3 regions of the Pectobacterium parvum genome follow, and region 1 is predicted to be linked to each of the others. Evidence: predicted binding sites of a transcription regulator. Region 1 holds the regulator's gene; each other region holds the start of a gene.

The links. Region 1 encodes Fur, which represses iron uptake genes when iron is present. Its sites were predicted from a motif close to ATAATAATGAGAACNACTATCAA; they were not measured.
Region 2: exbB (tol-pal system-associated acyl-CoA thioesterase) is a predicted target of Fur. The motif match lies at 9,099-9,121, and genes of this name have one in related genera.
Region 3: sodA (superoxide dismutase [Mn]) is a predicted target of Fur. The motif match lies at 3,910-3,932, and genes of this name have one in related genera.

The regions. Positions count from the first base shown of each region.
Region 1 is NZ_CP087392.1:1,466,805-1,477,683, reverse strand. It holds gene LOZ86_RS06615 (methyl-accepting chemotaxis protein) at 1-413, opposite strand, end outside; gene fldA (flavodoxin FldA) at 1,301-1,828, shown strand; gene fur (ferric iron uptake transcriptional regulator) at 2,158-2,607, shown strand; gene glnS (glutamine--tRNA ligase) at 2,671-4,329, opposite strand; gene nagE (N-acetylglucosamine-specific PTS transporter subunit IIBC) at 4,520-6,016, opposite strand; gene nagB (glucosamine-6-phosphate deaminase) at 6,360-7,160, shown strand; gene nagA (N-acetylglucosamine-6-phosphate deacetylase) at 7,179-8,324, shown strand; gene nagC (DNA-binding transcriptional regulator NagC) at 8,421-9,644, shown strand; gene asnB (asparagine synthase B) at 9,848-10,879, shown strand, end outside.
Region 2 is NZ_CP087392.1:4,437,139-4,448,017, reverse strand. It holds gene yqhD (alcohol dehydrogenase) at 1-828, opposite strand, end outside; gene LOZ86_RS20040 (NADPH-dependent oxidoreductase) at 832-1,572, opposite strand; gene LOZ86_RS20035 (AraC family transcriptional regulator) at 1,805-2,794, shown strand; gene LOZ86_RS20030 (DedA family protein) at 2,824-3,483, opposite strand; gene metC (cystathionine beta-lyase) at 3,948-5,138, opposite strand; gene LOZ86_RS20020 (TRAP transporter large permease) at 5,519-6,811, opposite strand; gene LOZ86_RS20015 (TRAP transporter small permease) at 6,827-7,333, opposite strand; gene LOZ86_RS20010 (TRAP transporter substrate-binding protein) at 7,572-8,549, opposite strand; gene exbB (tol-pal system-associated acyl-CoA thioesterase) at 9,254-10,264, shown strand; gene exbD (TonB system transport protein ExbD) at 10,267-10,692, shown strand; gene LOZ86_RS19995 (LacI family DNA-binding transcriptional regulator) at 10,799-10,879, opposite strand, start outside.
Region 3 is NZ_CP087392.1:279,410-290,288, reverse strand. It holds gene LOZ86_RS01240 (acyltransferase) at 1-771, opposite strand, end outside; gene exaC (acetaldehyde dehydrogenase ExaC) at 993-2,528, opposite strand; gene fdhD (formate dehydrogenase accessory sulfurtransferase FdhD) at 2,948-3,781, shown strand; gene sodA (superoxide dismutase [Mn]) at 4,017-4,643, shown strand; gene LOZ86_RS01220 (methyl-accepting chemotaxis protein) at 4,943-6,835, shown strand; gene LOZ86_RS01215 (YibL family ribosome-associated protein) at 6,935-7,297, opposite strand; gene LOZ86_RS01210 (MltR family transcriptional regulator) at 7,512-8,078, opposite strand; gene LOZ86_RS01205 (mannitol-1-phosphate 5-dehydrogenase) at 8,195-9,343, opposite strand; gene LOZ86_RS01200 (PTS mannitol transporter subunit IICBA) at 9,405-10,879, opposite strand, start outside.

The DNA of each region.
Region 1 (10,879 bases):
TGGTAAAGCGGTTCAACGCCCTGAGTCACCAGGTTATTCCAGTCACGGCTAACGGCCTGTACCAGCGCAGCATCCAGACCCGCATGATCGATAGCATTAAACGCCACCAAATCAGATTTCAGTTTATCCAGCGCGACCAGTGCAGAAGCCTGCTCTTTATCTGCGGTGGCATTATCACCGCTGCGACGAGCGTCAACCGCACGTGCAAGACGGGTTACCATACGGAAATATTGATCGTTGCCCTGGTTGATAAAATTCATGTTCTGAACCAGCAAAGTGCTGGTTTTCGAGGTCGCCGTCATCTCTTTAAAAGAGAACATGGTATATATCGATACGCCACCCCAAAGAACACAAAAAGTGCCCAGAACCCATAGCATCGCGGTTCTGATGGCAATATTTTTTATAAGTTTCATAGCTCACTCCAAATCAGGAAAATGGTTAAAAAGATTTTTATCGCTAATCAACCGATATGAATCAGAAAATTCACACCATGAAACAGGTCACTTCTCCCTAGCGTTCACATTTCACCGAGTTGAAAACTCAAAAACCACGCTAACTCATCGGCTAAATACAGAGAATATTTAGCGTTCTCGCTATATTTATTAATATAATTTTTCATACTGAGAATAAGCCTACCTATTTTTATAGATATAAGTCATTTAATCATAGGCTTGCAAGAGAATGTGCCGCCAGCCCACGTCCTGCGGGCGTTAACATGGACAGGCTACTAGGTGACAAAGTAGTTTGAATGACATTTCATTTTATTCTTTAACATCAAAAGAATAAAACTACCTTTTATAGATTTGCATCGTTTCAGCTGCAAATGGTTATAGTTCTTATTTCCATTTGCTAAGAATATTCCCGCAAAATGTTACAGATTTTAAATTTTATAAAAACATTATCTTTTGTGCGTATTTTAATTCCCACGAATAACAATGTACCGTTACGTTATTTTTATTCTTCACAAACAAAAGCCTGCTTTTAATTACAATAGAAACAAACCATAAAATAAAAAATACATTCATAAAAAATGAAACGCCGTTACAAATAAATAACCATAACGCTATTAAGGGAATGTGTACTGAGTCTCAGACAATAACATAATCCCTATTCATTATGGGGAATTTAGCATCAAGCAGAGATACGTTTCGTTTTCTTACTTACCTCGCATTTCACACACTCTTGATTTACGCATCCTTACCGATACGAGTTTCTCCCGATGTGAGTGTCTGTTATTATTAACAGATAAGTGGGTGAAATATTACACCATACCATTAGGAATCAAGAGGTTATTCAATTCATGGCACTCATCGGAATATTCTTTGGCAGTGATACTGGCAACACAGAAAACATCGCCAAAACGATTCAACAGCAGTTAGGCACCAACGTCGCTGATGTTCATGACATCGCCAAAAGCAGCAAAGAAGACCTCGAAGGTTTCGATATTCTGCTGCTCGGTATTCCAACCTGGTATTACGGTGAAGCGCAGTGCGATTGGGATGACTTCTTCCCGTCGCTGGAAGAAGTGGATTTCACAGGAAAATTGGTTGCCCTGTTTGGCTGCGGCGACCAGGAAGACTATGCAGAATACTTCTGTGATGCCATGGGCACCATCCGTGACATTATTGAGCCGCGCGGCGCGACGATTGTCGGTCACTGGCCAACAGAGGGCTATTACTTTGAAGCCTCTAAAGGACTCGCCGACGACAATCACTTCATCGGCTTGGCTATCGATGAAGACCGTCAGCCTGAACTGACCAGCGAACGCGTAACAACGTGGGTGAAACAGATCAGTGATGAGCTGAACCTGAAAGAACTGGTTGGTTAAGCCATTTTGGCTCTGATAATCCCTATCAGAGCCAAAACAGCATTGATAGGTAAAACCTTTCATAATAATTGATACATTTTTTTAACTTCTATCAGTAAACCTGTACAATAATCCCATCGGCTTTGTATGTGCATCATCATTTCCTCATTCATCAACAACGAATTGCGTTGTATACCAATAGTGTGAATGGGGACAATATTGTTAACATTCGCTTGTTTTCATTTTGTATGCGCGGTTCTATAATTGAGACGCTTTTGCATTTTTTGAGCCGACCGATGTCATAGGCTAGGCAGCCTCCATTGATAAGTAAGCAACAGGATTAAACCCGCATGACTGACAACAATACCGCATTAAAGAAGGCCGGCCTGAAAGTCACTCTTCCAAGACTGAAAATACTGGAAGTGTTACAGGACCCTGTCTGCCATCACGTCAGTGCGGAAGATTTATATAAGAAACTGATTGATATGGGCGAAGAGATTGGTCTTGCTACCGTCTATCGCGTACTCAACCAGTTTGATGATGCGGGTATCGTAACCCGTCATAACTTCGAAGGTGGCAAATCCGTCTTTGAATTGACGCAGCAGCATCATCACGATCACTTAATTTGCCTCGACTGTGGCAAAGTCATTGAATTCCGCGATGAATATATCGAAGCACGTCAGCGCGAGATCGCAGAAAGACACGGCATCAAACTGTCCAACCACAGTCTGTATCTCTTTGGGCATTGCAGTGAAGGGGATTGCCGAGAGGATGAAACCCTGCACGATTCCACACGATAAATCGACCGCATGAAAAAATAAAACCGCCTAGGCGGTTTTATTTTTGTCTTCTTACTGGTGGCCTTAGCCTACCCAGGTATCGCGTAGTCCAACCGTACGGTTAAACACCAGATGTTCTGCACTGGAGTAAACACGGTCAGCACAGAAATAACCTTCGCGCTCAAACTGATACGCTTTCTCTACTTCTACCTGCGCCAGGCTCGCTTCCACAAAACCTTGCGTAATTTTCAGTGAATCTGGATTAATCGTCGACAGGAAGTCTTCTGCCGCACCCGGATTAGCCACACTGAACAGGCGATCGTACAAGCGGAATTCAGCTGGTACCGCGTGTGCCGCAGAAACCCAGTGGATAACGCCTTTCACTTTACGGCCGTCAGCCGGATCTTTGCTCAGCGTTTCCGCATCATAGCTACAGTAAATCGTAGTGATAACGCCCTGCTCGTCTTTCTCAATGCGCTCTGCTTTGATCACATAAGCATTACGCAGGCGCACTTCTTTACCCAGCACCAGACGCTTGTACTGTTTGTTGGCTTCTTCACGGAAGTCAGCACGATCGATGTAAACTTCGCGACTGAATGCGACCTGACGTGAACCCATTTCTGGCTTGTTCGGATGGTTTGGCATCGCGACAAACTCTTCGTGCTCGGCTGACAGATTCTCGATCACGACTTTGACCGGATCCAGCACCGCCATGGCACGTGGAGCGTTCTCATTCAGATCGTCACGGATGCAAGACTCAAGCGCGGCCATTTCCACGTTGTTGTCCTGCTTCGTTACGCCGATGCGCACACAGAATTCACGGATAGAGGCTGAGCTATAACCACGACGACGCAGACCAGAGATGGTCGGCATACGCGGATCGTCCCATCCTTCAACGACGTTTTCCACCACCAACTGATTCAGCTTACGCTTGGACATAATCGCGTATTCGAGATTCAGACGGGAGAACTCGTACTGACGCGGATGGCAAGGAATGGTGATGTTATCCAGCACCCAGTCATACAGACGGCGGTTATCCTGGAATTCCAGCGTACACAGCGAATGTGTGATCCCTTCCAGCGCATCGGAAATGCAGTGGGTGAAGTCATACATCGGGTAGATGCACCACTTGTTGCCCGTCTGGTGATGATCAGCAAATTTAATGCGATACAACACCGGATCGCGCATCACGATAAAGGACGATGCCATATCGATTTTTGCACGCAGACAGGCTGTACCTTCCGCAAATCCACCGTTACGCATTTTTTCAAACAGCGACAGGTTTTCCTGCACGGTACGATCGCGGTATGGGCTGTTTTTGCCCGGTGCCGTCAGCGTACCGCGGTATTCGCGAATCTGCTCAGGCGTCAGTTCATCAACGTAAGCCAGCCCTTTACCGATCAGCTCAACCGCATAAGCGTGCAGTTGAGCGAAATAATCAGAAGAATAGCGAACGTCGCCGCTCCATGAAAACCCCAGCCACTCGACGTCACGTTTGATCGACTCAACGTATTCGATGTCTTCTTTTACCGGATTAGTATCGTCAAAACGCAGGTTGCATTGCCCCTGATAGTCACGCGCGATACCAAAATTCAGGCAAATAGACTTTGCATGCCCAATATGCAGATAGCCGTTCGGCTCTGGCGGGAAACGCGTCTGAATATGATCATGCTTACCGGACGCCAGATCTTCATCGATAATCTGACGGATAAAGTTGGTTGGGCGGGCTTCAGCCTCACTCATTCTTCATTCCTCAATGCTAAAACGACGTATAACCGACAATGATCCAACAAGCTACGCTGGGAAACAACCGTTAGTTTCATTTAATTATTCATAACGAAAAAAAAGGGCGAGATTGCTATCTCGCCCCATTCATTTCATCGATATAACACAGCGTTAAACGATTAACACCGCCATATTACGCCTTGCCATACTATATCTTGTCATACTCCGCTTTCAGCGCGGTCGCGATCAATTCAGCCTGCGTACCCACCACAATCTGTACACTCTGCTTATTCAGACGAATAACGCCCGCCGCACCAAGACGTTTTGCCTGTGCATCATCAACCAGTGAGGAATCAGCCACGTTCAAACGCAGACGTGTGATACAGGCATCAATACCCGTCAGATTGGCTTTTCCACCAAGCGCCTGCAAATAGCCCCGCGCCAACGCTGCTGTATCGCTTGATTTATCGCCCGCAGACGCAGTACTCACGTCATAGCCATCGGCTTCGCTACCGCTCACAGCCAGTTCACGCCCTGGCGTTAACAGATTGAAGCGAGTGATGGTAAAGCGGAACACCACATAGTAAATAACGAAGAATACCAGCCCCTGAGCAAGCAGCATGTACCACTGAGTAGCCAACGGGTTACGTGAGGACAGCACCATATCGACCAGACCCGCACTGAAACCAAAACCAGCAATCCAATGCATGCTGGCCGCGATAAAGACGGAAAAACCAGTCAGCAACGCATGCAGGAAATACAGCACCGGTGCAACAAACATGAAGGAGAATTCCAGCGGCTCGGTGATCCCGGTAAAGAAGGAGGCAAATGCCGCCGCCAGCATAATCCCAGCCACTTTGCTTTTGTTCTCAGGGCGCGCGCAGTGGTAAATCGCCAGCGCAGCGCCCGGCAGGCCGAACATCATAATCGGGAAGAAGCCCGCCTGATAACGTCCGGTGATCCCCACCACAGCTTTGCCAGAGTCGATAGACTGTTGGCCGGCCAGGAAGTTAGGAATATCGTTGATACCCGCGACATCAAACCAGAACACGGAATTCAGCGCATGGTGCAATCCAACAGGAATCAGCAAACGGTTAAAGAAGGCATAAACCCCAGCGCCAACCGAACCCAGCTGTTGAATGTGTTCACCAAACGACACCAGCGCATTGTAAATCACTGGCCAGACGTACATTAAAATGAACGCCACCAGAATCATCAGGAAAGAAACCAGAATCGGGACTAACCGGCGTCCACTGAAGAACGACAGCGCCTTAGGCAACTCAACCTGACTAAAGCGGTTATACAGTTCGGCGGACATGACACCGACCAGAATCCCGATGAACTGGTTTTCAATCTTGCCAAACGCCGCGGGCACCTGTTCAACAGGGATCCGTTGGATCATGGCAACAACGGCTGGTGAACACAGCGTGGTCAGCACCAGATAACCGACAAAGCCGGTCAATGCTGCCGCACCATCTTTATCTTTCGACATACCGTACGCGACACCAACGGCAAACAGCACAGCCATGTGCCCGATAATCGCCTCACCCGATTTGATGAGGAGTGCCGCCAACGCGTTCTCGCTTCCCCAGCCAACCGGATCAATCCAGTAGCCTATCCCCATCAGGATAGCGGCAGCAGGCAGCGTCGCGACAGGCACCATCAATGCCCGACCGACTTTTTGTAAATAGCTCAGAGTACTCACTTTTCCCTCTCTTACCTTTGCGAGGTAATGAAATGTTGTGGGGCAAACAAACCTGCCAATAAATTTCACTGCCGAAGAACGCCGCTGTCGAAAAAACGTGGCAGCGGTGGTTCTTAGGGGGAGTGTAAGAAAAATAATTCGCCACACAAATTAAACCCCGTAATTATGTGATAAAAATCACCAAAAAACTGCATACAAAAAGTTTATACCTGAATAAAACCCCAACTTATTTCAAGATTAAAAAAAACGGAGTAGACTAATTTTAATGCATAGACAAAACGCGCAACTGGCGCGATTTGCGCAATAACGTATTTAATTCCACTAAAAAATCAGGAGAGCGCCGATGAGACTCATTCCTTTAACCACCGCCGCCGACGTCGGAAAATGGGCCGCCCGCCACATCGTTGAGAAAATTAACGCTTTCAAGCCCAGTGCAGAGCGCCCTTTTATTCTGGGATTGCCGACAGGCAGCTCACCGCTGGAGGCTTACAAATCGCTGGTCGCCATGCACAAAGCGGGACTGGTGAGCTTCAAACACGTCATCACCTTCAATATGGATGAATATGTTGGCCTGCCAACCGAACATCCAGAAAGCTATCATACCTTCATGCACCAGAATTTCTTCAATCACGTTGATATTCCGCGTGAAAACATTAACCTGTTGAACGGCAACGCAGAAGACACCACAGCAGAATGTCGCCGTTATGAAGAGAAAATAAAGTCCTACGGGAAAATTCATCTTTTCATGGGCGGCGTGGGCAATGATGGACATATCGCCTTCAATGAACCCGCTTCCTCTCTGGCTTCCCGTACCCGCATCAAAACGCTGACAGAAGAAACCCGTATCGCCAACTCCCGTTTCTTCGGCGGGGACGTCAGTCTGGTGCCTAAATTTGCCCTGACCGTGGGCGTCGGCACGCTGCTGGATGCCGAAGAAGTGATGATTCTGGTGACCGGTCGCAACAAGGCGCAGGCGCTACAGGCTGCGGTAGAAGGCAACGTTAACCATATGTGGACCATCAGCTGTCTGCAACTTCACGCCAAAGCCATCATGGTTTGTGACGAGCCTTCAACAATGGAGCTGAAGGTAAAAACCGTTAAATACTTCCGTGAATTAGAAACGGAAAGTATGAAAAACCTCTAACCAATGCGGGAGTCGATGATGTACGCGTTAACCCCTAGCCGGATCTTCACCGGCCACCAAATTCTGGACAATCACGCGGTCGTGATTGCCGATGGGCTGATCGAGCGAGTCTGCCCACTTGCCGAGCTTCCTGCCGGCATTGAACAACACGACCTGAGCGGTGCTTTCCTCGCCCCGGGTTTTATCGATCTCCAGTTGAACGGCTGCGGCGGCGTGCAGTTCAACGACTCGCTGGACACGATCTCCGTCAAGACGCTGGAGATCATGCAGCAGGCAAACGAGCGTTCAGGCTGTACCAGTTTTTTACCTACGCTGATTACCTCCAGCGATGCATTTATGAAGCACAGCATCGATGTGATGAGAGACTGGCTAGCGCAGAATAAGCATCAGGCGCTTGGGCTGCATCTCGAAGGTCCGTGGCTGAATGTACTCAAGAAAGGCACGCATGACCCTGCCTTTATTCGCAAACCCACGCAGGAGCTCGTCGACTTCCTGTGCGCCAACGCGGATGCCATTACGAAAGTCACGCTGGCACCGGAAGAAGTCGAACCGTCGGTTATCCGTCAGCTAACGACTGCGGGCATTATCGTGTCCGCGGGGCATTCCAACGCCACCTGGGAACAGGCTAAGCTGGGTTTTGCTGCGGGTATTCGTTTCGCTACCCACCTGTTCAACGCCATGCCGTATCTGACTGGTCGCGAACCCGGATTGGTCGGTGCGATTTACGACGCCCCAGAAGTCTATTGCGGTATTATCGCGGATGGACGACACGTTGACTGGGCCAATATTCGCAACAGTAAACGTATCAAAGGCGATAAGCTGGTGCTGGTTACCGACGCCACGGCACCGGCCGGTGCGGATATTGACCAGTTCATTTTTGCTGGTAAAACCATATACTACCGTGATGGTATTTGTGTCGATGAACACGGCACCCTGAGCGGTTCTGCACTGACCATGATCGAAGCCGTACGTAATAGCGTCGAACACGCGGGCATCGTGCTGGATGAAGCGATTCGGATGGCAACGCTCTATCCCGCCCGTGCCATCGGCATAGATAAGCAGTTAGGCAGTATTGAAAGCGGTAAAGTGGCCAACCTGACCGTCTTTGACCGTGACTATCACATTCTCAAGACGTTTGTTAACGGTAATCCTGTTTGGGGATAAAACGAGAAACGCCTTGGGGTAAAGCGGATATACGTTGGGGTAAACTGAGATAAGGTTTACCCCACGTTGAGTTAAACCTAAGCGAGTAACTTCTTAATGACCACAGGCGGACAAGCGCAGATAGGGAATGTCGATCTGGTTAAGCAATTAAACAGTGCGGTGGTTTACCGCCTGATTGACCAACAGGGTCCGATCTCACGCATTCAGATAGCAGAAGAGAGCCAGCTTGCCCCCGCCAGCGTTACCAAAATCACCCGCCAGCTTCTGGAACGTGGGCTCATCAAAGAAGTCGATCAACAAGCCTCCACCGGCGGCAGACGCGCCATTTCGATTATCACCGAAAACCGCCCTTTCCACACCATAGCGGTACGCCTTGGTCGCTATGACGTCACCATTGCGCTGTACGATTTGCAGGGAAAAGCGCTGGAGGAAGCGCACTACGATCTGCAAGAAAAAACGCAGGAGGCGCTAGAAGCCGCGCTCTTTCACGTTATCAGCGGCTTTATCGCCAGCCATCAGCGCCGTATTCGCGAGCTCATTGCGATCTCGGTTGTGCTGCCGGGGCTGGTTGATCCGGTTGCGGGCATCGTCCGCTATATGCCACATATCAGCGTGAATAACTGGCAACTGGTCGAAAATCTGCAACGTTACTTCAACGTTACCAGCTTTGTCGGACACGACATCCGCAGCCTGGCGCTGGCAGAACACTATTTCGGTGCCACCCACGACTCACTGGATTCTATTCTGGTACGCGTCCATCGCGGCACAGGCGCGGGTATTCTCGTCAACGGGCAAATTTTTCTCGGCAGTAACGGCAACGTGGGCGAGATCGGCCATATTCAGATCGATCCACTTGGCGATCGCTGCCACTGCGGCAATTTTGGCTGTCTGGAAACCGTCGTCGCCAACGCCGCCATTGAACAACGCGTACAACACCTGCTGGGTCAGGGCTACCCCAGCAAGCTTTCTACCGATAACTGTACGATTTCTGCGATTTGCAAAGCAGCAAACCGCGGTGATGCCCTCGCCCGTGAAGTCATCGAACAGGCCGGGCTCAATCTTGGCAAAGCGCTGTCCATCGCAATCAACCTGTTCAATCCTCAGAAAGTGGTGATTGCCGGTGAAATCACCGAAGCGGAAAAAACGCTGCTTCCTGCGATCCAACGCTGCATCAACGCGCAGGTGTTGAAAGAATTTCGTCATAACCTGCCGATTGAGATCTCCAGCCTCAACCATCTTTCCGCTATCAGCGCGTTCGCCTTAGTCAAACGGGCGATGCTAAATGGCGTGTTGCTACAGCAATTGCTCGAAAACGCCTGATTCCCTTTCTGGCCGGATTATGTAATCCCTAAAAATCCGGCCTTTCCCTTCTATGAATTTGACGAATCACCACCAAAAAACCGAATAAATTAACGAAACACCACGTCGATAGCTTTTTTCATTAAATAATATTGAATTACTATGGCACTTTGATGCTAAATCAATGGCACTGAGTTCGAATCTGTCATTACTGGGAGTCATGTATGTGTTCTATTTTTGGTGTGCTTGATCTGAAAAGCGATCCTGTTGAACTGCGTAAGAAAGCGCTGGAGTTATCCCGTTTGATGCGTCACCGCGGGCCAGACTGGTCCGGCGTTTATGCCAGCGACAAAGCGATTCTGGCTCACGAACGTCTGTCTATCGTTGACGTCAACACGGGCGCACAGCCGCTTTACAACGCCGAGCGCACCCACATTCTGGCCGTTAACGGTGAAATTTATAACCATCAGGCATTGCGTCAGCAATACGGTGACCGTTACGCGTTCCAGACTGGCTCTGACTGCGAAGTGATTCTGGCGCTGTATCAGGAAAAAGGCCCGGAATTCCTGGATGAACTGCGCGGCATGTTCGCCTTTGCCCTGTATGACAGCGAAAAAGACGCCTACCTGATTGGCCGTGACCACCTCGGCATCATCCCGCTGTATATGGGTTACGATGAGCACGGCAATCTCTACGTCGCTTCTGAAATGAAAGCGCTGGTGCCGGTTTGCCGCACCATCAAAGAATTCCCGGCTGGCAGTTACCTGTGGAGCAAAGACGGCGAAATTCGCGAGTATTACCAGCGTGACTGGTTTGATTACGATGCAGTAAAAGACAACGAAACGGATAAAGAAGCGCTGCACGATGCGCTGGAAGAAGCCGTGAAAAGCCACCTGATGTCTGACGTGCCCTACGGCGTATTGCTCTCTGGCGGCCTGGATTCCTCCGTTATCTCTGCGATCACCAAAAAATATGCGGCACGTCGCGTAGAAGATGACGCGCGCAGTGAAGCCTGGTGGCCTCAGTTGCACTCTTTCGCCGTCGGTTTGGAAGGTGCACCGGATTTGAAAGCCGCGCAGGAAGTCGCTAACCATTTAGGTACCGTGCACCACGAAATTCACTTCACCGTGCAGGAAGGGCTGGATGCGATTCGCGATGTGATTTATCACATCGAAACCTATGACGTCACCACGATTCGTGCCTCAACGCCGATGTACCTGATGTCCCGTAAAATCAAAGCGATGGGCATCAAGATG
Region 2 (10,879 bases), 1.7 Mb from region 1:
CAGCGCCGTTAATTCGTGCCCCAGCATGTGGGTTGACCAGTCCTGCGGCACGCCTGCGCCAATCAGGCCGTTCAACGCCATGGTGGCGCTCCACATCACATTGGCTCTGACCTTGTAGTTCTCCGGTTCAGCCAGTGCGCGCGGGCCTTCTTCAACCAGCGTCAGCAGTAAACCTTCCGCAAAACGGTCCTGTACTTTGGCATCCACGGAATACGTCAGGTATTGCTCAACGGTGTGAACGAAGGCATCGACCACACCGTTCGCGATCTGGCGAGCGGGCAGGGTGTACGTCACGACCGGATCGAGCACGGCGAAAAGCGGCTGCGTGTGGCGTGAGCGGAAAGCGAGCTTATCGTTGGTCGATTTCCGAGTGATAACCGCGCCGTTGTTGGATTCCGAACCGGTCGCTGGCAGGGTGAGCACAGCCGCCATCGCAACGCCGCGATCGATTTCCGCGCCACCGGTTTGCAGAATATGCCACGGGTCTTGTGCTGCCTGATAGTCTGCGGCGGCAGCGATAAATTTCGTGCCATCAACCACAGAGCCACCGCCAACTGCCAGCAGGAAGTCAATCTTCTCCGCTCGGACAACCTCGACGGCTTTCATCAGCGTTTCGTAAGTCGGGTTCGGTTCAATGCCGGAAAACTCACGGACATTGCGGCCTTCTAAGGCGCGATAGACCTGATCCAGCACGCCATTGTGCTTCACGCTGCCGCCGCCGTAGGTGATGAGAATACGGGCATCGGCAGGAATTTCTTTGCCTAATTCAGCAATCTGGCCTTCGCCAAACAAAATCTTGGTAGGGGTATGGAGTGTGAAATTTAGCATAGGTTATTTGTCCAGTTTAAAGCCCTGTTGGAGGATCGCGGGTAAGACTTTCGGGAAATAAATGTGCTGATAGTAGCTGGCGGTGTTATCACCCCAGTTGTCGCCGTCTGTGCGGCTGGTTTGCTGCCAGTGTGCCACCAGCGTTTGGTTATATTGCTCAATCGCTGCAGGCAGAACGTCCTGGTGATAGGTTTCATCATGGCGGAAGGAATTCAGCGGCAGGCGCGGTTTCTGATGCGCGGGGGTGTCCACATAGCCGATGGCGACGCCTGCAACGGGGAACGTCAGTTCAGGCAGTTCCAGAAAGTCGATCATCGCCTGTGGTTCGCGACGAATACCGCCAATTGGGACGATGCCCAGCCCAAACGAGCGTGCGGCAGCCATCAGCGTGCCGAGCGCGACACCGACATCCGTTGTGCCAGAAATCAGGCTTTCGAGGCTTTCATGGGCGTGCTGCTGTTTGTCGCTCATGGCAATCCCGACCTGCGTTTTATGCATATCCAGCACCACGGTAATGAAGACCGGTGCCTGAGCAATCCACGGCTGGCCGCCAGCCAATTCGGCAATGCGTGCTTTGCGTTCCGGGTCGCGGGTGACGATAAGCGAGACCTGCTGAGAGTTCACGGACGTCGGTGCCAGATGTGCGGACTGAATAATGGCATCCAGCACATCATCGGGAATCGCTTTATCAAGATAGCTACGTTCACTGCGGTGTGAGGTGAACAGCTCAATCGTTTTATTCATGTCTTTTCCCGTGGGATGAGAGGATGGCGGTATGCTCAGTATTGTCATCAACCTACGTAAGACGTTCAATGCACATTTCTGTTTGGTTATTGCCTATTTCTCCAAAATATAGGAGAAAAGGGTGATAATAGTTCGCAGATATGTCATTTTGTTTCTTCTGTCAGGAGAGAAGCTTCGGACAGGAAAAGCGAACCCGTAGCGAGAGAACACTATTTTGACGCAAACCCAATGCATGTTGACGGACAGCCAAGGCATGTCGACGGCAAGCCAAGGCGATCGGCTTGTTCAGGAACCAACAGCACAGCAACAGGCAGAACAGACGGTGCGGCAGCGTATTGTGCAGCAGGCGATACGCTGTTCAACCAAAAGCTGGGCTACGCCTTCACTCGTGCCGCAGGTCAGAATTCTGTATACGGAACAGCACCATCCTCGTGTGCCGGTGATGTATGAGCCGACGATCGTCATCATTTTTCAGGGTCAAAAGATTGGTTATCTGGGCGGGAAAACGTTCCAGTATGACCCGGAAAACTACCTGTTGATGACCGTGCCGCTGCCGTTCGAATGCGAAACGATAGCCAGCGTTGAACACCCGCTGGTGGGGATGGCGATCCGTATTGATATCCAGATGCTTCAGGATTTGCTGATCGATATCGGTGATGATGACAGTGCGATCCGCCCCTGTTCCTGCACGTGTGGAGTGAACAGCGTGCCGTTGACCGATGAGATTCTGTGTGCCGTTGAACGGCTGCTGGATGCGATGAATAACCCGCGTGATGCCCGCGTGCTGGGCCCAGCGATTGTGCGCGAGATTATCTATCATATGCTTTGTGGCGAACGCGGTGCGGCGTTACAGGCGCTGGTGAATCGGCATACGCACTTCAGCCAGATAGCCAAATCTCTGCGACGTATTGAAAACCACTATGCCGATAGCCTGAATGTGGAACAGCTGGCGGCTGAGGTGAACATGAGCGTCTCGGCGTTTCATCATAACTTCAAAGCCGTCACCAACACATCACCGTTGCAGTACCTGAAATCCTATCGTTTGCATAAAGCGCGTGTGCTGATGATCAGCGAGGGGCTGAGAGCGGGCGTTGCGGCGGCTCGCGTCGGGTATGAGAGCGTGTCGCAGTTTAGCCGGGAATTTAAGCGCTATTTCGGCGCGACGCCGAGCGGTGAAGTCACGAGAGTAAAGGCCAGTAACCTGGCGGTTGAGGAAAGCTGAAGACGTGAAGAAAGCGTGCCGTTGCCTGACTAGGCGACCGCACGTTTTTTGCGCCACACCATGACAGCCATGCCGATCAGGCCGCTAACCAGCAAAATAATCGGGAGCAGGATCAGTGCGGTCATCACCTGATCTTCATAGCGTTTGACCAGTGGAATGTGGCTGAGCGCATAGCCGAGCGTGACAATCCCCCCGACCCACAGCAGCCCACTGAGCCAGTTGAAAATCTGAAAGCGCGTATTGTTTAACCCGGAAATGCCCGCCATCGTTGGCAGCAGCGTGCGGATAAACGCTAAAAAGCGGCCAACCAGCAGCGCCATCAGGCCGTGGCGGTGGAACAAGTTATGAGCACGCTGGTGGTAATGGGCGGGAAGCTGCAACAGCCAGCCTTTTACCAAGCGCGTATCACTCAGCCAGCGCCCTTGAAGGTAGCTGAGCCAGCAACCCAGGCTGGCGGCGATGGTGAGCAGAATCATGGTAGGGAAAAAGCTCATTACGCCTTTGGCAATCATGGCGCCAGTGAGCAGCAACAGGCTATCGCCGGGCAGAAAAGAGGCAGGGAGCAGGCCGTTCTCCAGAAACAGTGTCGTGAACAGAATGCCGTAAACCACCCAAACAACGTGGGGATCGGCCAGTGCACTAAAATCCTGCTGCCAGAGCGCCTGAATAATGTCGTGAACCACACTCATATTACTTCCCGCCAGTGACGATATTCACTATCTCTCAGGCTGCGGCGTGGGACGCTGGGCTACCTGAAATCTACTGCTTATCAAGCCCTAAAATCGGTATGGGCAAAACGCCTTGCCGCATAATGAGAATGCGACAGGGCTTAATGCTTAATTTTTGTTAAGGTAACGCCGTTTTTTGGTAAGCGTTGACTCATTATTATCATAACGCATTCCCCAGCGCGCCGCAGGGGAAATCAAGACGCGGCGGTTTTATGGCCGTCACACTTCCTATATTTTGTTTCCTGCCATACCCGTCATACTTCAAGCCGCATGTGCGTTGGCTACGTTCATTCACCCGAATCACTTACCTGAGTAAGCTCATCGGGATTCTCTCTCTTGCCGCCTTCCTGCAACTCGAATTATTTAGGGTATATATTTTGTTTCCTGTCGTTTGGCGAAGCTGAACTCGCTGAGACCTTGCCAGACTAAGCGCTCAGCCTGCTGAAACCCGCGGCCAGATCGTCGATCAGATCGTCACTGTCTTCAAGTCCAATATGTAACCGAATAAGAGTGCCGGTAAAATCCACGCCGCCAGCAGGGCGGATGGCGGCCAGATCTTCCGGCTGATTCGCCAGGATCAGCGACTCAAAGCCGCCCCAGGAGTACGCCATGCTGAAGTGCTCAAAATTGTCCAGATAGTGCGCCAATGCTTCTTTGCTCAATTTCTCTTTCAACACGAAGGAGAACAAGCCGTTGCAGCCCTTAAAGTCGCGTACGTAGAATTCATGCCCTTTGCATTCTGGTAAAGCAGGGTGGTTAACCACCGCGACTTCGGGTTGCTCCGACAGCCATTTCGCAATGCGGATGCTGCTTTCCTGATGCTGTTTGAGTCTAACGCCCAATGTGCGCAGGCCACGGCTGGCGACATAGGCGGTATCGGCATCAACCATTTGTCCCATCAGGTAAGAGTGTTCACGCAGCTGTGCCCAGCAGCGTTCATTAGCGACCGCTGTGCCTATCATGGCATCGGAATGGCCAACGATATATTTGGTGGCAGACTGAATGGAGATATCAATATCAAAGTCGAATGCTCTGAATAAAATGCCTGCCGCCCAGGTATTATCAATCATGATAATAATGTCGGGGTTGATGCGGCGCACGGCTTGTACGATGGCTGGTACATCGTGTACTTCCATCGTGATGGATCCGGGCGATTCGAGAAAGACCACTTTGGTATTAGGCTGGATCAGCTCGGCAATATCGGCACCGATCAGCGGGTTAAAGTAGGTGGTGCTGACGTTCATCTTGCTGAGGACTTTATTACAGAAATCCTGCGTGGGTTCATAGGCCGAACCGGTCACCAGCACATGATCGCCTGCTGAGACGAAAGAAAGAATGGCGTTAGAGATAGCTGCTGCACCGCACGGGTACAACACGCAGCCCGCGCCGCCTTCCAGTTCAACCATCGCTTCCTGCAGCGAAAAGTGGGTCAGCGTACCGCGGCGACCATAGAACAGCGCCCCCTTTGCTCGGTTAATCGTGGCGTTTTTTTTATCCTGCACGGTATCGAATACCAGAGAGGACGCGCGCTGAATAACAGGGTTGACGGAGCCGTGGGTGAATTTCTTGCTGCGTCCTGCGGCGACTAACGCTGTTGCCGTTTTTTTGCTTGTCATAACCACTATCACCTTTTCTGTTCAGTTCTGCCGGATGACTCACTACGCCGACGATTCCCAACGGCGAACGCGGAGGGAATGGTGGGGCGGGGCATGATTGGATTTATAAGCGTTCGATTGATGAGGTCTACGTTATCACGGCTTGGACGGCGTGTGGGCTTAAGTAGGATAAGATGGGATGTAGATGAAAACATTTCAGGAAGAACGCAAGAAGCGCCATGTTATTCGCGACAATCCAAAAAACATAGCGCAATGCCGATCGTTTAAAGATCGAGATACCGGGGGTTACCACGGTGCGAGGCATCCCTGCGGGAACCTCATCACCGTGTTTCCCCCTAAATACATACTTAAGTTACCAACATTAGTGCAATTGGAGCGTGTTAACCCGTATGGACGCCAAAGAACTTAGGCAGCCAGAGCGAGATAGCTGGAATATAGGTGACCAGCATCAGCACAAAGAAGAGCGCGCAGTAGAAGGGCAGCATCGCTTTAACCACCTGTTCTATCTTCTGCTTACTCACCGCACTGGCGACGAAAAGCACCGACCCCACCGGCGGTGTAATCAGGCCGATCCCAAGGTTCACCAGCATGATCATGCCGAAATGCACTGGATCGATGCCGAGCGAGAGGGCGACGGGCAGCAAAACGGGAGTCAGGATCAGGATCAGCGGTGCCATGTCCATCAGCGTGCCAAGTAGCAGCAGCATGATGTTAATCCACATCAGGATGACGTACTTGTTATCCGAAATGGAGGTGAAAAACTCGGTAATGCGGCTCGGCAGCTGCATGTAGGTCATGATGGCACCGAACGCGGCGGCGAAGCCGATCAGGATCATCACGATCGTGACGGTTTTTACCGTGCGGTACATCAGCTTGGGCAGCTCTGACCACTTATAGTCTTTGTAGATAAACATGGTCACGAAGAAGGACCATAGGCAGGCGATGGCCGCAGACTCAGTTGCGGTGAAAATGCCGGACAGAATCCCGCCCATGATGATGACCACCGTCATCAATCCCCACAGGGTATCGACAAAGATTTTCAGCGCCTGACGGAACGGTACGCGTTCGCCTTTTGGATAGCCCCGACGATGTGCGAAGCCGACGCACATCACCATCAGCGTTAGGCTGAGCAGCAGGCCAGGCAGGATCCCCGCAATGAACAGCGAAGCAATAGAAACCGTACCGCCGGTTGCCAGCGAGTAGATCACGGAGTTGTGGCTCGGCGGTGTCAAAATTGCCTGCACAGAGCCGCTGGCGGTGACGGCGGCGGAGAAGTCGCGCGGATAACCTTTCTTCTCCATTTCTGGGATCATCACCGAACCGATAGAGGCGGTGTCTGCCACGGAAGAGCCGGATATCGCACCAAAAAACGTCGAGGCGACGATGTTAACCAGCGATAAGCCGCCGCGGATAAAGCCGACAAAAATATACGCGAAGCTGACCAGCCGACGGGCGATGCCGCCTTCGGCCATAATGGCACCAGCCAGAATAAAGAAGGGAATGGCGAGCAGCGAAAATTTGTTCACGCCGTTGGTAATCTGAATCATGACGGCCTCAAGCGGCAGATCGATCCAGAACGCGCCAGCAATCGCGCTCAGCCCTACCGCGTAGGCGACGGGAACGCCGACCGCCAGCAGCACGGCCAGTGTGGCAATAAGAATAAATGCATCCATGGTATTGGCTCCGAATTAAGCACTGCCAAGCATTACCACAGGGCGTTTATCCTGCGGGCCGAAGAACATTTTTTCGATGATGAACAGCACGGTGATTAATGAGCCAATAGGCAGCGGCAAATAACTTTCACCTGCGGTTAATAATGGAAACTCCGCGACGGGCTGTTCCCATAAGTCCATGCAGAGCACGGTGCTGTAATAGAGAATAAACAGGCTGATTAACAGCATCAGGAGATTCGCCAGATGAACGCAAACCTTCTTACCGGCCTCTGGCAATCTGTCGGTCAACATACTGACGGCAATATGTGAGTTGGAACGGTAACTGACTGCGGCGCCGACAAAAGTAAACGTCACCATACAAATAATAGAAATGGGTTCTGGCCAGGATAATGCGGCATTTAAGACATAGCGTGCGAATATGCCGACAGGAATAACAAGCGTCATAATTAATAACGCCAGACCAGAAACCCACATGGCAATACGATAGAGTACATCCATGCTGGAAAGATAAGACTGTGCCATTTGTCCACCTATACTCACTTCGCTGGGTGATAAGCAAAGGATCGTTGTTGATATCAGGTTATCCCGTCATCATTCAAGTTGCATGTGCGTTGGCTGCGTTCACTCACCCGAATCACTTACCTGAGTAAGCTCATCGGGATTCACTCTCTTGCCGCCTTCCTGAAACTCGAATTATTTAGGGTATATTAATGGTGGCGGATAAATAGCAGGCTATTTATCCGCTGAGATGAGGTACTGATTATTGGACGTCAGCGACGGCTTTAATCAGATCCTGATATTTGGCACCAAACTGATCGCGGACGGGCTGCGTGGCTTTGAAATAGTACTCGGTATCAATTTCATGGAACTGAACGCCACCGGCTTTCATTTTATCCAGAGATTGCTGAGTATATTCATTCCACAGCACGCGCTGTTCTTGTTGCGCTTCTTTCGCCAGTTTCAGGATAAGATCCTGATCCTCTTTAGAAAGTTTGTCCCATTTGGTTTTGGAATACAGGAACAGCTCAGGAATAATGAAGTGGCGGCTCCAGGTATAGTTTTTCACGACAGGCAGGTAGTTGTGTGCGACAAACGTTGGTGGGTTATTTTCGGTGCCGTCAATCACGCCGGTTTGCATACCGCTGAAGACTTCGCTGACGCCCATGGCAATCGAGTTGGCCCCCATCGCTTTTAGCGTTGCCAGTGCGACCGGGCTACCCTGTACGCGAATTTTCATGCCCTTGAGGTCTTCTGGTTTCACCACCGGTTGTTTGGTGATTAAGTTACGCGTTCCCGCGTCCATCCAGCCCAGAAAAATCAATTTTGATTTACTGCTATGAGTAATCTTGTCACCAATTTCCTGACCGATTTTTCCATCCAGCACTTTATGCAGATGATCTTCATCACGGAAAATATAGGGCAGCGTGAAGACTTCTATTTCCGGTAAAATAGCGGCAACAGGCGTCATTGATACACGGATAATATCAATCGCGCCGAGCTGTGCCTGCTCAATCATTTGTTTTTCATCACCCAATACCCCGCCGGGGAAGGTTTTAATTTCCAGCCTGCCATTTGTGGCGGCTTTTAATTTTTCTCCCATTTTCTGAACGGCGACGACATTAGGATATCCTTCAGGGTGAACATCAGAGGCTTTAATTTGTTGTGCCTGAATCGCTTGGCTCATCAGGAGCGCAGTAGAACCCAGACAAACGCCGATCAATGTTTTCGACAGCTTCATTGAATTATCTCCAGAGGTGGGTGACATTATCGATAATCAAATGGTGATTTTAAAATATAAACCCATGAAAAATAGCGTAATGAAGAATGGGTTTAATGATGAGAAGACGACCGCCTATTACGTATTATTGTGGCGTGTGTCAGTATTCTCTGCGAGTTAAGCTAACCTATTATACAACTTCGTAGAATGACTCGTGTCACAAAAGAAAAAGCTAATATGAAATGCTGTTTTATATGGAATTTATTCCTATTTGACTTATAGGAATATACGTAACTTGGTGTTTTTATTTATCTTATTATGTGCATATGTATCTATTTATTTCGGTAAACTTATCGCCAGCCATCATGAAATGGTGTGATAACTTAATGTTGATCACAAAAGCCGATCATAAAAATCTTGGATATCGCACCGTTTTTTAGTGGGGATCCCCTGCCTGATATATTCCTGAATGCTACTTTTCTTGTCGTTCTTATGCTTTTCCTGCCAGTGTGCGAGCAATACCCTCTGAAATCCTGTCAAAACGCAAGGAAAGTGCGTTATCTGATGTAAATAATAATGAGAACGACTATCAATTCGTTCAGGGTTTGGTATTATTTCAGGCTGCGTTATTGCGGCATTATACCTGCGAATATGTGCGGATATTGTACAGAACAGATGATTGTACAGAACAGATGATTGTACAGAACGAATGGTGGAGGCACAGCGTGAAGACGGCTGTCAGTAATACAACTCAACAGGTGTTATCAACCTGGCAAAAAAAACGTGGCGCGTTCAGCGCATTTTCCCGTAGCGTGCTGGTTATCCTGCTGTGTACGGCGGGACTAAGTGGAAATGCGTTTGCGGCTCCGGCAACGACGCCGTTGTCGACACAGAATGCAGCACCAGCCGCACAGCCTGCTGCTGCGTCGCCTTCCGCTCCTGTGACGACCGATGCACAAGCCCCGACATCAGCACTCACGCTGCCTGCCAGTGCGGCACCGGGCACCAATAACCTGATGAAAACCGATTTGTCCGTCTGGGGTATGTACCAGCACGCGGATGCCGTGGTGAAAACGGTAATGATCGGTTTGCTGCTGGCCTCTGTAATTACCTGGGCGATCTTCTTCAGTAAAAGCGTTGAGATGTCTGGCGCGAAACGTCGCCTGCGCCGTGAGTATCTGGCGTTGGAACAGGCGAAAACGTTGGACGACGCGCTGGAAACGGCGGACGCGTTCAAAGCAGGCAGCGTTGCACAGCAACTGCTGGTCGATGCGCAGAACGAACTGGAGCTTTCCGCACGTTCCGATGACAACAACGGAATTAAAGAGCGCACCGCGTTTCGTCTGGAACGTCGCGTGGCGGCTACCGGGCGCCACATGGGGCGTGGCAACGGCTATCTGGCCACGGTCGGCGCGGTTGCACCGTTCGTGGGGTTGTTTGGTACGGTCTGGGGCATCATGAACAGCTTCATCGGTATCGCACAGACGCAAACCACCAACTTGGCGGTGGTCGCACCGGGGATCGCAGAAGCTTTGCTGGCGACGGCGATTGGTCTGGTTGCTGCGATTCCTGCGGTGGTCATCTATAACGTCTTTGCGCGCTCGATTGCTGGCTACAAAGCGATGGTCGGCGATGTCGCTGCACAAGTACTGCTGCTGCAAAGTCGCGATCTCGATGTGGCTGCCAGCAACGATAACCGGGCGTCTTCAGCAGCGCATAAACTGCGGGTGGGTTAATCATGGCGATGCATTTGAAGGAGGACGTGAGTGATGACGGTGAAATGCATGACATTAACGTCACGCCGTTCATTGACGTCATGCTGGTTCTGCTGATTATCTTCATGGTAGCGGCCCCGCTGGCGACGGTGGACATTCGTGTCGATCTGCCCGCGTCATCGGCAGCACCGCAGCCGCGACCGGAAAAACCGCTCTACCTGACAGTAAAAGCGGATAAGCAAATGTTCCTGGGAGAAGAGGTGGTTAGTGAGCAGTCGCTAGCGCAGGTGCTGGATGCGAAAACCAGCGCCAACAAAGAAACGACCATCTTCTTTCAGGCCGATAAAAGCGTCGATTATGAAACCATCATGAGCGTGATGGATTCACTGCGTAAAGCGGGCTACCTTAAGGTGGGTTTGGTTGGTGCGGAAACCGCTGCCGCTAAATAACTGCTGGCGGTTGTGTTGTAAGAAGGAATGCGGGGTGAACGTTCAAACCGCGTTCCTTTTTTTATGTCTACAGATTTACGTCCAGATGATGGCAGGGCGCTTTGGCCTACGCCCGTGACTCAGGATGGCGCCAGTGAATACGCGTCGGGATATAGCGTCGATCTTCTTCAAGTGGCTGCTGCGCAAT
Region 3 (10,879 bases), 1.2 Mb from region 1:
GTAATGCTTAAACACCACCAGAAGGCTGACCGCAGCCAGAAACACTAGCGGGCCGCAGTAGATGTAAAACGTCTGGGTGAACGTCTCGTTCAGTAATGTGTGGTGCTTCGTTCCCATCGCAATCAACGCGACACACGCAATGAAGAAGGGGATAGCAGCTAGCACGACTTTCTTTGGTACTTCCAGCACGCCCAGCGCACGCCCCAGCGCGGCGTACAGCACATAGTAAAACGTATCGCCGTAAATATAGAGGTTAACGGGCAGTAATTTAAACCCTTCAAATTCCACTCGCCCCGTACTGGGGTTAGCGACAACGGCCAGCAAGATAATCAAGACAGCTAAATACTTACCTGATACCGGCTTGATGGTAATAAGCGGAGAAAGCAGATAAATCACGATAATCGCGTAGAAAAACCACAAATGATAAAAGATCGGTTTTTGCAGCGCAAGATGCAATGAATTCAGACCATTAATTGGCGTGAGCGTCGCAATATAGATCAGCGCGACCGTACTGTAGAAAAGCAGACATAAGCCGATACGCAGAAAATGCTTCTTCCCCGCTCGACGTTCACCAAAGAATAAATAGCCCGAGATCATGAAAAACAGCGGAACGCAGACGCGCGAGGCAGAATTCAGGATATTCGCTACATCCCAGTGCCCGTCGCCCGGCGTGCCACCCGCCGTAATATAGTACGTTGTGCTATGAATCAGAACGACCATCATGCAGGCCAGCGCCCGCAGGTTATCAATCCAGCCGATCTTATCCGTCATGCACAACCTCTTGAAAGAAAAGCGCTATTCAAAACAGCGTAGCCGTTGTTAAGCGCTGACACAATCGATTATTAACAACCAGCAACTATCCACAACCAGCGCTCAACAATCGGGAAAGTCTGAGTGACAAGGGCAGGTTCATACGGAAAACTCGCATGAATTTAAAGCGATGCGCGCTCACCCCAGTGGCAAGCGCGCGCAGGATCTTATGGAGTATGGTGTTAGAACAGCCCCATCGGCTTATCAGAGTAACTCACCAACAAGCACTTGGTTTGCTGATAGTGTTCCAGCATCATTTTATGGTTTTCACGCCCGATACCGGACTGCTTGTAACCGCCGAACGCCGCATGCGCCGGATAGGCATGATAGCAGTTGGTCCAAACGCGCCCAGCCTGAATACCGCGCCCCATCCGGTAAGCGATATTGCCGTTGCGGCTCCACACGCCAGCCCCCAGACCGTATTCCGTATCGTTGGCGATCTCCAGTGCGTCATCCATCGTTTTGAAGGTCGTGACTGCCAGCACCGGTCCGAAAATTTCCTCCTGGAAGACGCGCATACTGTTTTTACCGAACAAGATCGTCGGCTCCAGATAGTATCCTTCTGCCAGCCCGCTCGGCATCGCCTTGCGCTGGCCGCCCGTGAGCACGCGTGCGCCCTCTTTCTTACCGATATCAATGTAGTTAAGGATGGTGTCAAGCTGACCTGCGGACACCTGCGCCCCCATCATCGTTTTGCTATCCAGTGGGTTACCGATGCGGATAGCCTCAACGCGCTTGATTGCCCGTTCCATAAAACGATCGTAGATAGATTCCTGCACCAGCGCGCGGCTCGGACAGGTACAGACCTCGCCCTGATTGAAGGCAAACAGCGTGAAGCCTTCAAGCACTTTGTCAAAGAAGCTGTCTTCCTTGTCCATCACATCGGCAAAGAAGATGTTCGGCGATTTGCCGCCCAGCTCCAGCGTTACTGGCGTCACGTTCTGCGCCGCATAACTCATGATCTGCTGGCCTACCTCGGTCGACCCGGTGAATGCCACTTTCGCAACGCGTTTCGACGTCGCCAGATATTCACCAATTTTACTGCCCGACCCATTAACGACATTGATGACACCTGGTGGCAGCAGATCCTGAATCAGCTCCATCAAAATCAACACTGACATCGGCGTCAGCTTGGCGGGTTTCAGCACAATACAGTTACCGGCAGCCAGCGCTGGTGCCATCTTCCAACAGGCCATTAGCAGCGGGAAATTCCAGGGAATGATTTGCCCGACAACGCCGAGAGGCTCATGAAAATGATAGGCCACGGTATCGCCATCAATTTCGCTAATTCCCCCTTCTTGCGCGCGGATACAGGCCGCGAAATAGCGAAAGTGGTCAATCGCCAGCGGCACATCCGCCCCGCTAGTTTCGCGTATCGGTTTACCGTTATCCCAGGTTTCCACCTGCGCCAGCAGCTCAAGATTTTGCTCCATCCGGTCAGCGATTCGGTTAAGCACCAATGCGCGTTCCTGCACCGACAGGCCACCCCATTCCGCTTTTGCCTTGTGAGCGGCATCCAGCGCGTGGTCAATATCTCGCGTTGACGAACTGGCCACTTCACACAGCTGTTGGCCAGTTACTGGCGTCAAATTGACAAAATACTGACCAGCGTCAGGTGGTACCCAGGCTCCGCCGATAAAATTGTCATAGCGTTTTTTCAGATTGAGAGAGCCATATTCGCCAGATGCGGATCGGCCTTCGAGATTATCGTGCGCCATTTCAGTCTCCTTTGCATTTCTGGGTGAGCGGCCATGCCGCAGTGAAAAAAGAGGCAAACAGTAAGCAGTTAAATTAAGCCTATACGGGGTATGGGGTTAGCGACAGGATTCGGCCAGAGAAGAAGGCAACTCTTCGAGTTAACGCACAGTTTCTTACGAGAAAAAGTCGCATCCCTTCAGGCACAGTGAGATATACCCTAAATAATTCGAGTTTCAGGCAGGCGGCAAGAGAAGGCATCCCGATGAGCTTACTCAGGTAAGTGATTCGGGTGACAAATCTGCCAGGAGCAGATTTGAACGCTGCTTGCAGCGGCCCTTCAGGGCGAGGCCCACGACGGGCCGAGTATTTGAGTGCAGCCAACGCACATGCAACTTGAAGTATGACGGGTATAATACTTTTAATTTCCAGGGTTACTAACATGCAGGTATTTCAGGTGGAAGGGGTTCATTTACCAGCGGATGCCGCCCTTGAAGGCGCAACGCAACATTCAGTCTATCATCTCGATTCGCTGCATCAGCCACAGTCTGACTGGCTGGCGGAAGAGGTGCCCGTTGCGTTGGTTTATAACGGCATATCGCATATCGTTATGATGGCCTCACCGAAGGAACTGGAGGAGTTCGCTCTCGGGTTTTCCTTATCTGAAGGCATTATTCAATCACCGGCTGATATCTACGGCATTGATGTACAGACCGCCTGTAACGGCATCGAAGTACAGATTGAGCTTTCGAGCCGACGCTTCGCTGGGCTAAAAGAACGCCGCCGGGCGATGGATGGCCGCACAGGCTGCGGCGTATGTGGCGTAGAGCAACTTGCGGAAATCGGCAAACCGATCGCGCCTCTGCCCTTCACGCAGACATTTTCCATTAGCAAACTTGAAAATGCACTGGTGCGGCTGCGCGATGTGCAGAAGATCGGTCGAGTGACGGGTTGCACCCACGCCGCAAGCTGGGTCGCGCCAGACGGCACGCTGTCCGGGGGGAGTGAGGACGTCGGCCGCCATGTCGCGCTGGATAAGCTGCTGGGTACCCGAGCGAAACAGGGGTGGCAGCAAGGCGCAGCGCTGGTTTCCAGCCGAGCCAGCTATGAGATGGTCCAAAAATCCGCCATGTGCGGCGTGGAAATCCTGTTTGCTGTCTCAGCGGCGACCTCGCTGGCCGTAGAGGTCGCACAGCGTTGCAACCTGACGCTGGTCGGTTTTTGTCGGCCGGGACATGCGACTATCTACACGCATCCGCAGCGTCTGAGCACGTAAGATACACCACCAGCGCAGCGGCGTTTTGCAGGCGACGGGTATAGATTAATTTGTTTTTACATAGTGCAATAACGACATAAGCGTTTGTTATCATGAAGTAAAGCAATCTGATTCATGCCACACGTTCGAGAATAATCATTTTCAATATCATTTAATTAACTATAATGAAGGTATTGCTTACGCGGTACTAACAACACAGTGCCGTAACATTTTTTTTACCATGGAGATGCTAAACATGAGTTATTCACTGCCATCGCTGCCTTATGCTTATGACGCACTGGAACCGCATTTCGACAAAGAAACGATGGAAATTCACCATTCCAAACACCATCAGGCTTACGTCAATAATGCTAACGCCGCGCTGGAATCTCTGCCTGAACTGGCTGCATTGTCTGCTGAAGAGCTGATCGCTCAACTGGATAAAGTTCCTGCGGAGAAAAGAACAGCACTGCGTAACAACGCAGGTGGCCACGTTAACCACAGCCTGTTCTGGAAAGGCCTGAAAGTAGGCACGACGCTGACTGGCGATCTGAAAGCCGCCATCGAACGTGATTTCGGCAGCGTTGATGCATTTAAAGAGAAATTTGAGCAAGCAGCAGCAACCCGCTTTGGTTCTGGCTGGGCGTGGCTGGTACTGAAAGACGACGGCAAACTGGCCGTCGTGTCTACTGCAAACCAAGACAGCCCGCTGATGGGTGAAGCCGTTTCTGGTGCGTCTGGCTACCCAATCGTCGGTCTGGACGTATGGGAGCACGCTTACTACCTGAAATATCAGAACCTTCGTCCAGCTTATGCTAAAGCATTCTGGAACGTGTTGAACTGGGACGAAGCTGCTGCTCGTTTCGCTAGCGCGCAAAAATAAAACCGTTGAGTGCCTGATACCATCAGGCCTCTTCTGCGTTTGAATATAAACTGGAATAACAGTCTGTTATTCCAGTTTTTTATTATCCCTCTCTAAACGTCGAGCAGCATGTACGCTGGCATTCCTCTCTCACTAACGCATAAAGTTTCGGAGTAGCGTGCCGATATCTACTGCGGGTTTTTATCATGTTGTTGTGCAGGGATAAGCTTGGTAAGCGGTAATCCGAGATGCTAACACCGCTAAGCAAGTGTGCATCAGGATAGTGAATTCGACTCAATACGATATAGTGGTGGGATGTGATGGCTATGAATTTTGACAATCTAAAAGTCGGTAAAAAATTAGGATTAGGCTTTTTCCTGATTCTGCTGATGACCATGGCGATTGCTGGTGCGGGCATTATGCATATTGGCTCGCTGAAAGACAGTATTGATAAAGTTAATTTAAGCAACGATATTAATGATGAAATTAATCAGGCTAAATATTACCGCGCATTATACGGCACCACCTACAATCCTGATGATATAAAAAAGAACGTTGAGCACATTGCCAATGTCAGTAAACTCGCTGAAAAGGCAAAAGAATTTAACTGGCCAGAAAGCGACACCAAGAAAATAGCCAGTATCCCAACATTAATTACCAGCTATCAGGAAAAACAAAGTAATTATATTAATGCAGTGGGAAAAAAGGATGCCGTCAGAAAAAGTTGGAATATATCAACAACGGAAAAACCACTGGAACAGCTTAACGATCAATTAAAAATAGACAACAACAGCGCTAACCTTCAATTATTACTTTCAGACCTGAACCAAAAACTTATTTCCGTCCGCTACCACGTTCGTGGATTATTACTGTCTACCAATAAAGAATCTGAAGAAAAGCTGACGGATGCCATCAACGCAGCACAAACGTCATTGACCTTCCTGTATCAAAGCCTGTCTGCCGAACAGCGTGAAACACTGTCTCCCGTTCTGGCAATAATGAACAATTATGAAGAGCAGGTCCTGGCCTATATGCCGGCCTATGAGGAGGAAATGGCGCAGGCGGGGCAAATGCGGGGGGTTGCCGAACAGCTGAACAGCGTTGTTAAAGGATTGCTTAGCGATCAGTTAGCAGCATCGCAGGAAGATATTCGCAGTGCAACGCTGCAAATGAGTATCGCTGCGCTGATTACGCTACTGCTTGGCCTGCTGATTTCCTGGTTCATTTCACGCCAGATCACCACACCGCTTGGCAACACATTGCGCATGGCTGAAAAAATCGCAACAGGCGATCTCACCATGTCCATCAACACGACGCGTAAAGATGAGCTGGGTCAGTTGATGAGTGCGATGTCGAAAATGAATGACAACCTGCACAATATGATCGATGACATTCGCGTCGGCGTCAGCCAGATTTCTAACGCATCCAGCGAGATTGTCGCGGGCAACACCGACCTGTCATCGCGTACCGAACAGCAGGCCGCTGCCGTTGAGCAAACCGCCGCCAGCATGGAGCAGCTCACCGCGACGGTTAAGCAAAACGCGGATAACGCACACCACGCGAACAAGCTGGCAATCAGCGCATCTCAAACCGCAAAACAAGGCGGTGAGCAGGTGAATAACGTGGTGCAAACCATGACGGCGATTGAGAGCAGTTCTAAGCGTATCGCGGAAATCACGTCCGTCATCAACAGCATCGCCTTCCAGACCAACATTCTGGCATTGAACGCCGCGGTGGAAGCCGCCCGCGCCGGTGAGCAAGGCCGTGGATTTGCCGTGGTTGCCAGCGAAGTCCGTAGCCTTGCCCAGCGCAGTTCTCAGGCCGCGAAGGAAATCGAAGGCTTGATCTCTGAATCGGTTACTCAGGTATCACGCGGAGCGACGCTGGTTGGCAATGCCGGTAAAACGATGAATGATATCGTCACCTCGATCACGCAGGTGCATGACATCATGGGTGAAATTGCTACCGCATCGGATGAGCAAAGCCGGGGAATTAGCCAGGTTAGCCAGGCAATTGTTGAGATGGACAGCACCACGCAGCAGAACGCCGCACTGGTTGAACAATCCTCTGCCGCTGCCGACTCGCTGGAAGAGCAGGCAAGACTGCTGAAGCAGGCGGTTTCCGTCTTCCGTCTGGCAAACTCGCAGCATGATGACACCCCAGCGGGTATCGCGTTTGCCGACCAAACGCATCGTCTGCACGCACCGCGCTAATATCAACACTACAACGTACTAAAAACGACAAAGCCCCTGTTAAACAGGGGCTTCATCAACGAATCTATCACCAGCATCGGCCTGCGCAGAGAAGAAACCTTAGAACGGTTTCGGCGCGAAGCCTGTCATCTCTTTTAAATCCATCTCGCGCCCCAGAGCCGTCATCGGGTGCACTACCACCAAACCGCGAACGCTTTTCTTCAACGTTCCCATATCAGCTTGCTCTTTTTTAGTAATCGCACGTTTGAAAGGCAGGTTCGCCAGTTTCTGTGCTTCTTTGCTGAGCTTCTGTTCTCTCACGTTACGCAGGCGCTCGATTTCAGCCGTTAGCTTCTCGCAGGCCTCCAGATTGAGGGCGATTGCTTCAGCATCACCTTGTTCCAGCAGCGTGGTCTGCTTATGCGTCAGCTTATCCAATTGGTCGCTAAGGCGTTTGATCTCTGCTTTTTCCTGCTCTTTCATAAAAGATAACCTATATAACGGGAGAATAATGCGGGGCACAGCATACACTATACGCTAAATAATTCGAGTTGCGTGAAGGCGGGAACCGCACGCCCCCCGGAGCTTACTCGGGTAAGTGACTGCGTTGAGTAAGACCAGCCACACCTATGCCGCGTGAAGGATGGCAAGTATAAACGCCTGACATGACGCAATGACGTAATAAAACAGAGTGGGATTAAAACGCCTTTTTCAGACTGATTTGCGCAATCAAGGTGGTCAGGGATAGCACCAGCGTGGAACGCACCATCTGCTGATAACGCTGCCGCTGCATACTCACCAAAAGCGGATCGGCGGCGTCGGCCCCCAGCGGCAAGGCAGGCTCTGTAGGCAACGCCGCCACGCAGTGCAGCTCGCCGATAGGCCCCAGAATTTCATCATCGGTAAAACGGTAATGCCGATCGTCATGTGCCAGCTCTTCGCCAAGCGCCATTAACAGCTCCGCATCTTCGTACTCTTTACGGCTGATCATTCCCAGGCCATAAATCAGTTTCAGGCGCACGGAAAGGTCGCCCAGCGGGCCCGTTCCCGTCATCAGGGGTTCAACGGCATACTTCACCGCATAGTCATCTTTACGGAACACCTGCAACATCAGGATACTGACCGCTTCAGCCAGCAATTCGACGGCGCAGAGCATAAAGTCGCGCACGGTCTTCCCTGAGTTCAGCGCTTCCAGAACCCGGTTTTCAAACGCCTGTGTTTCTTCCATCGTCACTTCTCGACCCTTTAACCCCGCCCACAGCATCCCCATCTCGGCAACATGCTTACCGGCAGGTGTGGCGACATCCTATCCCCGACGTCGCCCGTATACCTTACACCGTGTCGAAAAGACCACACCTGCCTGATGACGAGACACGCCGATTACTGCATGGCGTTATACACATTCACTGCTTGCGCGACAACCTCGCTGTCAGCATCCAGACCAGAAATCTGCACCAGCGCCGCCTGCGGCCCCTGAGTACGGATTAACTCAGCCAGTTCCAACGCCTGCGGATCCTGTTCACTGCGATAATGCATCGCGGCAGCAATACCGGTAATCAGGTTGTCATGCGGCAACTGGTATTCCAGCGTGCCGAGCAGCGGCTTGATCAAACGGTCGCCTGCGCTCAGCTTGCGCAGCGGCTGGCGGCCAACGCGCTCTACGTCATCGTGCAAATGCGGGTTTTCAAAGCGGCTGAGAATCTTGTTGATATAGGCGGCATGCTTATCCGCATCAAAACCGTAGCGCTTGATGAGTACCGCACCGCTCTCTTCCATTGCGCCTTTGACCACGGCTCTGACTTTCGGATCGAGAATCGCATCACGAATCGTTTGATGACGCGCCTGCTGGCCGAGGTAGGCCGTAATCGCATGGCCAGTGTTCAGCGTGAAGAGCTTACGCTCGACAAACGCCATCAGATTGTCGGTCAGTTCCATACCGGGAATCGCTGGCGGCTCACCGCAGAACTGGGTTTTATCGACAATCCATTCGCTGAAGGTTTCTACCGTCACCGCCAGCACATCGTCACTACCGGCTTCGGAAGGAGGAACGATGCGATCCACGGCGGAATCCACGAATCCGACATGCTCAACAACCCATTCCTGATGACCTTCCGGCAGCAGTTTCAACACATGCTGTTTTAACTGGCTGGTGCCACGCACCATATTTTCACAGGCAATAATGTTCAACGGCCGGGTATTACCGTCGTTATGACGCTTAACCAGCCCCTGAGCGATAGTTCCGGCGATTTTTTCCAGAATCTGCGGCCCCACAGCGGTCGTCACCAGATCGGCCACGGCAATCAGCGCGACAGCATCCTGGCTGCCGCTGTGAACGGCGCTAACGTTGCTAACGGTATCAACCTGCGTGTTATCACCGACAATCCGCACCGTGTAGCTTGTACGGCTGTTCAGGGCATCCAACAGCGGCTGATTGACGTCAGCGAATGTCAGTTCGACGTTGGCATCAGCCAACAATTTTCCAATAAACCCACGGCCAATATTACCCGCGCCAAAGTGTAATGCTTTCATGAGACATAACCTTAAAAAAACATAAAAAGAGGCCGCCCGCAGGCGGCCCTAGCCACATCAATTAGGCACTCTTTTTACCGGAGAGTAAGTCGAGTACTTCCTGAACATCCTGGGTCTGTGCCAGACGTTCAATGACGGCATCATCATCCAGCGCGTTGGTCAGACTGGTGATGACCTGAATATGTTCGTTGTTGCGAGCGGCAATACCGATAACCAGACGCGCAACCTCATCCTCTTCATCGCCAAAGCGGACACCTTCAGGATATTGGCAGAAGACAACGCCCGTTTTCAGCACGCGGTCTTTCGCTTCAATCGTGCCGTGCGGCACAGCAATCGACTCGCCCAGATAGGTGGAGGTCAGCTTTTCACGTTCCAACATCGCTTCAACATACGCAGGCTCGACATAGCCGCCTTTCACCAGTTGCTCACCGGCGAAACGGATTGCCTGCTCTTTGTCTGTCGCATGCTGATTCAGGAACACATTGCCTGCACCCAGTTGGAACAGGTTAGTCTGTGCGTCGGCTAGAGCAGCAGGTGCTGACGTCACGACGGCTTCAGACTTCACGGCACCCTGTGCTGCGGTAAGACGTGCTACCAGATCGCTATACAGACCGCTATCAAGGAAGTTAGTCAGAGAAATGTGCTGTGCCTGCGGCGCATGACGCATCGCACGTTCGGTCAGATCGCGGTGCGTAATCACCAGATCGACATCGTCCGGCAGACTATTGATCGCGCTGTTAGTCACCGAAATGTTGGCCAGCCCGGCATCCTGAACCTTCTTACGCAGCACACCCGCACCCATCGCGCTGGAACCCAGACCGGCGTCACACGCTACGATGATTTTACGCACGGTGCTCATATCACCGCTGACACCAGCGTTAGTCGCCGTGCCTTTAGAAGACGCTTTCATTTCCTGCATGCGGCGCGTTGCGTCGCCCAGGTCTTCTTCTTTTTGCTTGGTGCTTTTCAGCAGAATCGCCGACACAAGGAAGGACACTGCGAAAGCCGCTGCGATGGCCGCGAGGTTAGCGAAGTAAGCGCCTTTTGGCGTCATCGCCAGCACCGCCAGAATGGAACCTGGAGACGCAGGAGAAACCAAACCGCCACCCAGCACGCTCAGCGTAAACACGCCGGTCATCCCACCCAGAATCACCGCAATAATCAGACGCGGATTCATCAGCACATAAGGGAAGTAGATTTCGTGAATCCCGCCCAGGAAGTGGATAATCGCCGCACCTGGTGCTGACTCTTTCGCGTTACCACGACCGAAGAACATGTAAGCCATCAGCACGCCCATACCCGGGCCTGGGTTCGCTTCGATCAGGAAGAAAATAGATTTGCCGGTTTCCGTCGCCTGCTGAATGCCCAGCGGTGAGAAGATACCGTGGTTAATGGCGTTGTTCAGGAACAGGATTTTCGCCGGTTCAACGAAGATGGACGTAAGCGGCAGCAGGTTATTCTGTACCATCAGGTTAACGCCGGAAGCCAGCACCTGAGAGAAGACTTCAACCAGCGGACCAATTGCCAAAAATGACA